2 regions of the Micromonospora sp. WMMD1274 genome follow, and region 2 is predicted to be linked to the other one. Evidence: riboswitches for the same ligand, from Rfam matches in the RefSeq annotation. Region 2 holds a riboswitch; the other holds the start of a gene.
What was found. A riboswitch is a leader RNA that binds a small molecule or an ion and turns the genes downstream of it on or off. The one in region 2 is predicted to bind glycine.
Positions count from the first base shown of each region.

Region 1: linked by a shared signal. The riboswitch ahead of gcvT (glycine cleavage system aminomethyltransferase GcvT) and the one ahead of gcvP (aminomethyl-transferring glycine dehydrogenase) in region 2 are both predicted to bind glycine.

Region 1 covers NZ_JBMHMG010000001.1:318,751-324,235, reverse strand. The annotation lists gene ACN27D_RS01140 (collagenase) at 1-2,572, shown strand, start outside; gene ACN27D_RS01135 (LysR family transcriptional regulator) at 2,678-3,640, shown strand; glycine riboswitch at 3,744-3,832, shown strand; glycine riboswitch at 3,833-3,927, shown strand; gene gcvT (glycine cleavage system aminomethyltransferase GcvT) at 3,972-5,096, shown strand; gene gcvH (glycine cleavage system protein GcvH) at 5,129-5,485, shown strand, end outside.
Region 2 covers NZ_JBMHMG010000001.1:6,803,049-6,808,533, reverse strand. The annotation lists gene ACN27D_RS32160 (NAD(P)H-binding protein) at 1-485, opposite strand, end outside; gene ACN27D_RS32155 (NAD-dependent protein deacetylase) at 651-1,493, shown strand; glycine riboswitch at 1,551-1,641, shown strand; gene gcvP (aminomethyl-transferring glycine dehydrogenase) at 1,715-4,537, shown strand; gene ACN27D_RS32145 (DUF5999 family protein) at 4,632-4,832, opposite strand; gene ACN27D_RS32140 (chorismate-binding protein) at 4,956-5,485, shown strand, end outside.

The DNA.
Region 1 (5,485 bases), 6.5 Mb from region 2:
TGGACACCTGCTGCGGCGAAGATTAGGCCAGCTGTGCGGCGCGCTCACCGCGCTGGCGCTTTCCTGTGGCGTCATGGCCGCGCCGGCGGCCGCGAACTCGACCTGGCCGGTATCTGTAAAACCGCAGATCAAGACGGCCGACGCGGTGCCTCCGGCGGCGGGCGACGGCAGCGGCCACGGGAAGGGCGACGCTGATCATGTCAGCGAGCGGTCGCTTCCCGCGCACAAGCGTCCTCCGCAGCCAGCCGCGAAGGACGCCAGCCGCGTCGACTACGACCGGCCGGCTACTCAAAAGCGCCGCGCGCGCCCGTCGGACCGCAGTGCCCGCGCGGCTGCCGCGTGCAGCACGGCAGATTTCACGAGTCGAACCGGATCGGCGCTCGTAAGCCAGATCAAAGCCTCCTCCGTCGACTGTATCAACGGCCTGTTCAGCCTTTCCGGCAGCGATGCCTACTACGCCTTCCGTGAGGCGCAGATGGTGAGCGTCGCCTACGCGGTGCGCGATGGTGCCGCTAGCTACCCTGGAAACAACTCCACCAGCATGACCCAACTCGTCCTCTACCTGCGCGCCGGCTACTACGTTCAGTGGTACGACACGAACGTGGGAACATATGGGCCCGCCCTGCAGACTGCGATCCGATCGGCCCTTGACGCCTTCTTTGCGAATTCCCGGGCGTGGGAGGTCACCGACGCCAACGGTGAAACCTTGGCGGAGGCGGTCATCCTCATCGACAGCGCCCAGGAGAATGCGCGCTATCTCTACGTGGTGAACCGGCTTCTGACGAGTTTCAACTCGTCGTACACCTCCTCGTGGTACATGACCAACGCGGTCAACAACGTGTACACGGTGCTCTTCCGCGGTCACCAGGTGCCCGCATTCGTGTCCGCTGTCCAGGCGGATCGCACAGTGCTCGACAATTTGTACAACTTCGCCAACAGGCACGCGAATCTTCTTGGGACGGACAAGAGTTACCTGACCTCGAACGCTGGCCGAGAACTCGGACGATTCTTGCAGCACGCGTCGCTCAAGCCGACGGTGCGTCCGATGGCGTTGGCGCTGCTTCAGGGAAGCAGCATGACCGGTAGGACGGCGCCGCTTTGGGTGGGCGTCGCGGAGATGACGCAGGCTTACGACGCCGCCAACTGCTCCTACTACGCCACCTGCAACCTCTCCGCCCAGTTGACGAACGCCGTCCTGAAGATCAACTACACCTGCAGCTCATCGATCAAAATCGTCGCACAGGACATGACGTCAGCTCAGCTGAGCGAATCCTGCGCCAGCCTGAAGGGCCAAGACGCCTACTTCCATAACATGGTTGCCGATAGCGGGCCCGTCGCGGGTGATGTCAACGACGACATTGAGGTGGTTGTCTTCGACTCGAGCACTGACTACCAGACCTACGCGGGCGCCATCTACGGCATCGACACCAATAACGGCGGCATGTACCTGGAGGGCAACCCCTCGGACCCCAACAACCAGGCCAGATTTATCGCCTACGAAGCCGAGTGGGTTCGGCCAACCTTCCAAATCTGGAACCTCAACCACGAGTACACCCATTACCTCGATGGTCGGTTCAACATGTACGGCGACTTCAGCGCCAACATCGCTACGCCTACTATCTGGTGGATCGAAGGCTTCGCCGAGTACGTCTCTTACTCCTACCGGAACGTCACCTACACCAGCGCGCAGACCCAGGCAGGTAATCACACGTACACGCTTCGTACCCTGTTCGACACCACCTACAATAACGACCAGACGCGCATCTACAACTGGGGTTATCTCGCCGTGCGGTACATGATGCAATCGCACCGGCAGGACATGACGACCGTCCTCGGCTACTACCGGTCGGGCGCCTTCAACGCCGCACGCACGTACCTGACCAGCACCATCGGCACGCGCTACAACGCCGACTTCGACGCCTGGCTGACTCGTTGCGCGGTCGGTGACTGCGGTGGAGGCACGACTCCGCCTCCCACCAATCAGCCGCCGACCGCCTCCTTCAGCGTCGTGACCAGCGGACTGACCGCCAGCTTCACCGACCGGTCTACAGATGCCGACGGCAGCATTGCCTCCCGGCAGTGGAGCTTCGGTGACGGAAGCACTTCGTCGGCCACCAACCCGAGCAAAACCTACGCGGCGGCTGGCACCTACACGGTCTCCCTGACGGTCACCGACAACCAAGGAGCGACTGCGAAATCCTCTCAGACGATCTCGGTCTCGGCGGGTGGAGGAAGCACTCTGCCGGAGTGCACCGGTGCGGATACACGCACCCTCGACCGTAACTGTCAGCGCAGCGGGCGCTCCGCAACGGCCGGCAACTACGACTACCTCTACATCTACCTGCCTGCGGGTGTCAGCACCCTCACTGTTGGCGTGGTCGGCGGCACGGGCAACTGCGATCTCTACTACAGCCCGTCCAGTTGGGCCACCATCAGCAACGCTACCCGCTCCTCGACCGGTGCCGGCAATGACGAGTCTCTGGCCATCGCCAGTCCGGCCGCCGGCTACCACTACATCAGCCTGTATGGGAAGACCTCCTGCGCGGGCGCAACGATAAGTACCCGCTACTGAACCAACCGTGACGAATGCAGGCGCGCCGCCCGATCGGGAGACCGGGCGGCGCGCCCGCTTGACCTGCCGCCGAACCTGCCCGCCGCCGCGTGCATAATCTCGGTCATGGGCATCGATGTGCGCCACCTGCGGGCGATCAGTGCCATTGCAGAGGCCGGAAGCGTGACGGGTGCCGCCGCCCTCCTGGGCATGTCGCAGCCAGCGCTGACGGCGCAGGTGCATCGGATTGAGAAGATGCTCGGAGGCCCGCTGTTCGTCCGTAGCCGCAGCGGCATGCACCCGACCGAGCTTGGCAAGCAGGTGCTCCGGCGTGCCCACGTCGTGCTGGCAGAGGTGGATGCGCTTGTTGAGGATTTCGGCGACCGGCACCCCATCCCTGGTCTGCTGCGGATCGGAACCGTTCACATCGCATGCGCGGGGAGTCTCGTGCGCCGCATTGCGGAGGTGTTCCCGGATCCGGAGATTGCGCTGCAGATCGAGCCGTCCTCGCGGCTGTTGGTAGAGGCGCTTAACCGCGGCCAGCTAGATGCCGCGTTGCTAGGCATCCTCGAGGGTTTTGAGGTGCCGATCGGCCCGACACTCACTGCTCGGCCGCTGGTGCCCCGCTACCCGATCTTCGTCGCCATGTCCGCATCTCACCCGCAGGCCCGCCGAGAGCAGGTGAAATTGGCTGACCTTCGAGACGAATCCTGGGTGTGCCCGCCAGGACCGGACGACGGCTCTCTCGCCTCATTGCGGCGAGCCTGTCGGGCGGCGGGCTTTGAGCCGAAGATCCGGTACGAGGCGCCGAGCGGTGCCGCGCACCCGTTGGTGGCAGCCGGAGACGGAGTTCGGCTGGTCGACCCGTCCTGGGCTCCGGCTGCGGGGACTCGGGTGCTGCCCCTGCAGGGCGAGCCGCAGCTGCTGGCAAGACTGGTGGTGGTCTGGCGGCGTGATGCTCTGACGAACGAGCAGAGCTCCGTGCTGTTCCGTGCCGTCGGTCGAGCCTACCTAGATCACGTGCACGACAACCCCGCCTTCGCTCAGTGGTGGCAGGATAACCCCCATGCTCACCACATGGTGCAGTAGGCGTGAGGACTCGGCCGCCGACCGAGCACTGGGCTGGATGATGTTGACGTGGTGCACGCCATCGCCTAACCTGCGATAGGTTCATAACTACATAGGCACCATTCGAACCTGCGCGGGAGAGCCTCCGTCATGCGGAGCGCCGAAGGAGCAAACTCCCAAGAAACTCTCAGGCCCCATTACCGCGCGGGCAAGGTGAACTCTGGAAAGCAGACGACCATTCGTCTCACCCACGGTGCAAGCCGCTGCCCCAGCGGTGAAGCTCTCAGGTCAATGACAGAGCGGGAGGCCCCCAACCGTTCGACGCCCGTGCGTCGAGACGAGGAGAGCCTCCATGCACGACGGTCCCGCGAACCTGCTTCGCTCACCGCTGCACGCCCTGCATGTAGCGCTCGGCGCGCGATTTACCGAGTTCAGCGGCTGGTGGATGCCGCTCCGCTACGGAAGCGAAATCGCGGAGCATCGGATTGTACGTGAACAGGCCGGCCTCTTCGACCTCAGTCATATGGGCCAGCTTGAGGTTGCGGGTCCCGAAGCCGCCTCGGCCCTAGACTATGCCCTGGTCGGCCACCTCTCAGCGATGCAAGTCGGCGGCGCCCGTTACACCATGCTCTGCGAGGCGACGGGCGGCGTGTTGGACGACCTCGTCGCCTATCGCCTCGCATCCGACCGGTATCTGCTAGTCGTCAACGCCGTCAACACGCGAACCGCGTATCAGGCACTGAAGGACCGCTGCGCACACTACGCGGCCGCAGTCACCGACCGGACCAATGAGCGGGCCATCATCGCCGTGCAGGGTCCACGTGCCGCCGCTGTCGTAGAAGGCCTGACCGATACCGCGGTCAACGATCTCCGCTACTACACCGCAACAACGTCGACCATCCATGGTCGCCCAACGTTGGTCGCTCGCACCGGATATACCGGGGAGGACGGCTTCGAGCTGCTCGTCGATGCTAAGGACGCTTCTGGCATCTGGACACTGGCACTTGCAGCCGGACGACGCCACGGCCTGTCGCCGACAGGGCTGGCCTGCCGCGACTCGCTCCGCATCGAGGCCGGAATGCCGCTGTACGGCTCCGAAATCGATCGAGAAGCAACCCCCTTTGACGCCGGACTGGGACGGGTGGTTTCCTTCGACAAAGCTGGCGACTTCGTCGGGCGGGCCGCGCTGATGGAGGTGCGCAAGGCAGGGGCAGCGCGCCGACTCGTGGGTCTCGTCACCGCTGGACAAAGAGTTCCACGCGCAGGCCATCAGGTCGTAACGCTGACCGACGTCGGCCTGGGCGAGCCTGTTGGCATCGTCACCAGCGGTATCCCTTCGCCGGTGCTGAAACGACCGGTCGCGATGGCCAGCATCCAATCCAGCACTGATGAGAAAGCACGCTTTGCCGTGATCATCCGGGGAACCGCCGAGCCGGTCCAGATTACCCCCCTTCCCTTCTACCGCCGTCCGCGGTGACCCGCGGCCAGAACTCACGAGGACACAGCGATATGAACGTGCCGAAGCATCTCAGGTACAGCATCAACCACGAATGGGTCAACGAGTCCGTCGATCCGGCAGAGGTGGGAATCACCGCGTTTGCAGCCACCGCGCTCGGAGATGTGATCTATGTGGAGTTGCCTGAGCCGGGAAACCACCTGACTGCTGGCGACGCATGCGGAGAAGTAGAGTCCACGAAATCGGTGGCCGAGTTGTATCTGCCCGTCAGCGGTGAGGTCGTTGCCGTCAACGAGGAGGTTCTCGCAGATCCGAGTCTTATCGGTGCCGACCCGTACGGCAAAGGCTGGCTCGTGCGCGTTCGGCTAGCGGAGGCGCCACCACTGATGTCCTCGGATGAATACCTCGCC
Region 2 (5,485 bases):
GGTTCGTCGTCGGTGAGGCGGCCGGGCCGCAGCACCGTCACGTCGAGGTCCCGTGCGGTGACGTCGTCCTCGGCGGCCTTCTTGGCCCGCAGGTACGCCGCCCACACGTCGTCGGTGCCGTCGGCGGGCGCGGCGTCCACGCCCATGGAGGAAACCAGCAGGTAGCGGCGTACCCCGGCCTGGACGGCGGCGTCGGCGAGGAGCACGGCGGCGCCCCGGTCGACGGTGTCCTTGCGGGCGGCGCCGCTGCCGGGTCCGGCGCCGGCGGCGAACACGACCGCGTCGGCGCCGGCGAGGTGGGCGGCGAGGGTGTCGACGTCGGTGTGTTCCAGGTCGCACACGACGGGTTCGGCGCCGCCGGCGCGCAGGGCGGCGGCGTGGTCGGGGTTGCGGATCAGTCCGAGCGCGGTGTCTCCGCGTCCGGCCAGTTCCCGCTCCAGCAGTTTGGCGATCTTTCCGTGCCCTCCGGCGATGACGACGCGCATGCGCTCAACCTAGCCCGCCACACCGGCCCCCGCCGGGCGACCGGCCTCGTCGATCATGAGGTTGGCGGTACGACACGCCGTGCCGCACCACCGCCAACTCCATGATCAACGGGGCTAGGGCGGGCGGGAGGGGCGGTCAGCGGCGCGGCGAGGGACGATGGACGGGTGAGTGAGGCGTTCGAGGAACTGGCACGGCTGGTGGCCGCCGGGGACGTGGTGGTGCTCAGCGGCGCGGGCCTGTCCACCGAGTCGGGCATTCCGGACTACCGGGGGCCCAGCGGCGCGGCGCGCCGGCACACCCCGATGACGTACCAGGAGTTCACCCGGGATCCGCTGGCGCGGCGGCGGTACTGGGCGCGCAGCCACCTGGGCTGGCAGATGATCGCCCGGGCGGCGCCCAACGACGGGCACCGGGCGGTGGCCCGGTTGCAGGCGGCCGGGCTGCTCGGCGGGATCATCACCCAGAACGTCGACGGGCTGCACACCGCCGCCGGCGCCACCGGCGTGATCGAGCTGCACGGCCGTCTCGACGAGGTGACGTGCCTGGACTGCGGCAACGCCACCGGCCGCGACGAGCTGCACCGGCGCCTGTCGGAGGCGAACCCGGGCTTCGACGCGCGGGTGGCGCGCGTCAACCCCGACGGCGACGTGGACCTGCCCGACGACGCGGTGACCGGGTTCCGCACCGTCGACTGCGGCCTCTGCGGCGCCGGCATGCTGAAACCGGACGTGGTGTTCTTCGGTGAGACGGTCCCCGCCCCGCGGGTCGCGGACTGTTTCGCGCTCGTCGAGCGGGCCCGGGCGCTGCTGGTGCTCGGGTCGTCGTTGACGGTGATGTCGGGGCGGCGGTTCGTGCTGCGGGCGGCCCGCCACGGCATCCCGGTGGCGATCGTCAACCGGGGCGTCACCCGCGGTGACACCTACGCGGCGCTGCGGCTGGACGCCCCGCTGGGCGCCACCCTGTGCGCGCTGGCCGACCGGGTGGCGGCGGCGCCGGCGCCGGTGTGATCAACCCCCGGGACATGAGCCGGAAACACGCCCGCTGGTAGCGTTGGGGGTGCCGGTACCACCCACGTGGGAGAGACCGTCTACCCGACGGCGCCGAAGGGGCAGATTCTCCCCGGAACCTCTCAGGCAAAAGGACCACGTGGGCAGGCGCTGTGGAGCGCGTCAGCGCGACTCAGGGGGAGGCCGACCCGTCGACCTCGCCCCACCAAGGAGCGCAGCGCATGACCGCAGAGCAGTTCGCCGACCGGCACATCGGTCCCGGCCGCGACGACGAGCGCCGGATGCTGGACACCGTCGGTTACGGCTCCGTCGACGAGCTGATGGACGCCGCGATCCCCGAGGTGATCCGCTGGCACGGCACCCTGGACCTGCCCGCCCCGGCGAGCGAGCGGGAGGCGATCGCCGAGCTGCGCGCCCTGGCGTCGCGTAACACAGTCGCCGTGTCCATGATCGGCCTGGGCTACCACGGCACGCACACCCCGGCGGTGATCCGCCGCAACGTGCTGGAGAACCCGGCCTGGTACACCGCGTACACGCCGTACCAGCCGGAGATCAGCCAGGGCCGGCTGGAGGCGCTGCTGAACTTCCAGACCATGGTCACCGACCTGACCGGTCTGGTCACCGCGAACGCCTCGATGCTCGACGAGGGCACCGCCGCGGCCGAGGCGATGACGCTCGCCCGCCGCGCGTCCAGGAGCAAGAGCCCGGTGTACGTGGTCGACGCCGACGCGCTGCCGCAGACCGTCGCGGTGATCGCCAGCCGCGCCGAGCCGCTCGGCATCGAGGTGCGCGTGGTCGACGTCGAGCGCGACGAGCTGCCGGCGGAGTTCTTCGGCCTGCACCTGCAGTACCCGGGCGCGTCCGGCGCGGTCCGGGACCACCGCGCCCTGGTCGAGGCGGCGCACGGGGTGGGCGCGCTGGTGACGGTGGCGGCGGATCTGCTGGCGTTGACGCTGCTGCGCCCGCCGGGTGAGATCGGCGCCGACATCGCCGCGGGCACCACGCAGCGCTTCGGCGTACCGATGGGCTTCGGCGGGCCGCACGCCGGTTACCTGGCGGTGCGTTCGGGCCTGGAGCGGATGCTGCCGGGCCGGCTGGTCGGGGTGTCCCGCGACGCCGACGGCAACCCGGCGTACCGGCTGGCGTTGCAGACCCGCGAGCAGCACATCCGGCGGGAGAAGGCGACGAGCAACATCTGCACCGCGCAGGTGCTGCTCGCGGTGATGGCCGGCATGTACGCCGTCTACCACGGCCCGGACGGCCTGCGGGCCATCGCCCGGCGTACCCACGAGGCGGCGGCGCGGCTCGCGGCCGGGCTGCGCGCCGGCGGCGTCGAGGTCGCGGACGTCGCGTTCTTCGACACCGTCACCGCGATCGTGCCGGGCCGCGCCGCCGACGTGGTGGCCGCGGCGGCGGCGCGCAACGTGAACCTGCGGCTGGTCGACGCCGACCGGGTCGGCGTCTCCTGCGACGAGACCACCACGCCCGCGCACCTGCACGCGGTGTGGGCGGCGTTCGGCGTCGACGGGTTCGACGGCGACGCCGACGCGGGCCTGCCGGACGGGCTGGCCCGCACGTCGGGGTTCCTCACCCACCCGGTGTTCCACACCCACCACTCGGAGACGGCGATGCTGCGGTACCTGCGCCGCCTGGCCGACTTCGACTACGCGCTGGACCGCGGCATGATCCCGCTGGGGTCGTGCACCATGAAGCTCAACGCCACCACCGAGATGGAGCCGATCACCTGGCCGGAGTTCGCGCACCTGCACCCGTTCGCGCCGGACGAGCAGACCGCCGGGTACCGGGAGCTGATCGCGCAACTGGAGGGCTGGCTGGCCGAGGTGACCGGCTACGACGCGGTCAGCGTGCAGCCCAACGCCGGGTCGCAGGGTGAGCTGGCCGGGCTGCTGGCGATCCGCGCCTACCACCGGGAGCGCGGCGAGGGTCACCGTGACGTGTGCCTGATCCCGTCGTCGGCGCACGGCACCAACGCCGCGTCGGCGGTGATGGCCGGCATGCGGGTGGTGGTGGTCGGCTGCGACGCCGACGGCAACGTCGACCTGGTCGACCTCGACGCGAAGATCGACAAGCACCGGGACGCGCTCGCCGCGATCATGGTGACGTACCCGTCGACGCACGGCGTCTACGAGACCGGCATCGCCCAGTTGTGCGCGAAGGTCCACGACGCGGGCGGTCAGGTGTACGTCGACGGCGCGAACCTCAACGCGCTGGTCGGGTTCGCCAAGCCGGGCCGGTTCGGGGCGGACGTGTCGCACCTGAACCTGCACAAGACGTTCTGCATTCCGCACGGCGGCGGCGGCCCGGGTGTGGGCCCGGTGGCGGTGCGCTCACACCTGGCGCCGTTCCTGCCCGGTGACCCCCTCGGTGCGCGCGCCGACGGGCGGCCGGCGATCTCGGCGGCGAACCACGGGTCGGCGGGGATCCTGCCGATCCCGTGGGCGTACCTGCGGATGATGGGCGCCGACGGGCTGGCCCGCGCCACCGGCGTGGCGGTGCTGGCGGCGAACTACGTGGCGGCGCGGCTGCGCAACCACTTCCCGGTGCTGTACGCCGGCAACAAGGGCCTGGTCGCGCACGAGTGCATCCTGGACCTGCGGCCGCTGACCAAGGCCACCGGTGTGAGCGTGGACGACGTGGCGAAGCGGCTGATCGACTACGGCTTCCACGCGCCGACGATGTCGTTCCCGGTGGCCGGGACGCTGATGGTGGAGCCGACCGAGAGCGAGGACCTGGCCGAGCTGGACCGCTTCTGCGACGCGATGATCGCGATCCGGGCGGAGATCGACAAGGTCGGCTCGGGGGAGTGGCCGGCGGGGGACAACCCGCTGTCCAACGCGCCGCACACCGCGGCGATGGTGTCCGCCGACGAGTGGCCGCACCCGTACCCGCGGTCGGTGGGCGCCTACCCGGCGGGTGTGGACCGGGCGGGCCGGTACTGGCCTCCGGTGCGGCGCATCGACGGCGCGTACGGCGACCGGAACCTGGTGTGCTCGTGCCCCGCGCCGGAGGCGTTCGAGGACTGAGCGGCTGACGCCGGGGCGGTGGGCTGTCGCCGCCCCGGCCGGTGCGCCGGACGGTCATGACCGGCGCGTACGCTCACTGACGCTGCGTGATCGCTCAGGCGACGAGGGCGTGGCGGGCCGGACCCCGGTGCGGGGCGATGGTGCGCCCGTCGGGGAGCAGCTCACCGGTGTCCTCGAAGACGATGACACCGTTGCAGAGCAGGCTCCAGCCCTGCTCAGGGAAGCAGGCAAGGACGCGGGCGGCCTCGCGGTCGGTCGCGTCGGCGGAGGGGCAGGTGGGCTGGTGCTGACACATCGGGTTCTCCGGACTGTGGGGGCACTGTGTCATGGTTCACATGACCAGTGACGCACAGTACCAAGGAAAACTGAGCGGCAACGAGCAAGGATGCGTCATGTTCACCCAGAATGGGCTGAACGGATGACCCGTAACGGCCCGGACGTCGTGGAAGCGCTCCCACAGGTGGAGGTCGATGTTCCCGGCGCGCCGCCCGGATGCCGCCGCCGGCTCGTCGAGACCGCCCGCCTGCACTGGTCGATCGGCGACGGCGGCGACCCCGCCGACCTTGCACAACGCTTCCTCGCCGCGCACGGCATCACCCGCGACGACCTGTCGCGCCCCGGCCGCCACGACCCCGGCGCCGGGGTGTGCGGGGCCGCGCTGTACCTGTCCGCCGCCGCCGGCGCGTACGCCATCGGCGTGTCGCCCGGCGCGCCGAGCCCCGCGCCGGCGCTGCCCGACCTGGTGGTGGTCGTCTACCACCACACCGACCGCCCGGCGGCGCCCCGGCCACCGGCCCCCGCGCCGTGGCGGCTCGGAGGCTGGCGGGACAGCTGGACCCCGGCCGCGCACGCCGCCGCCGTCGGCGCGGTCCGCGAGGCCATCGCCCGTGGCGACGTCTACCAGGTCAACGTCGTCGGCCACGCCGCCGCCCCGTACGCCGGTGATCC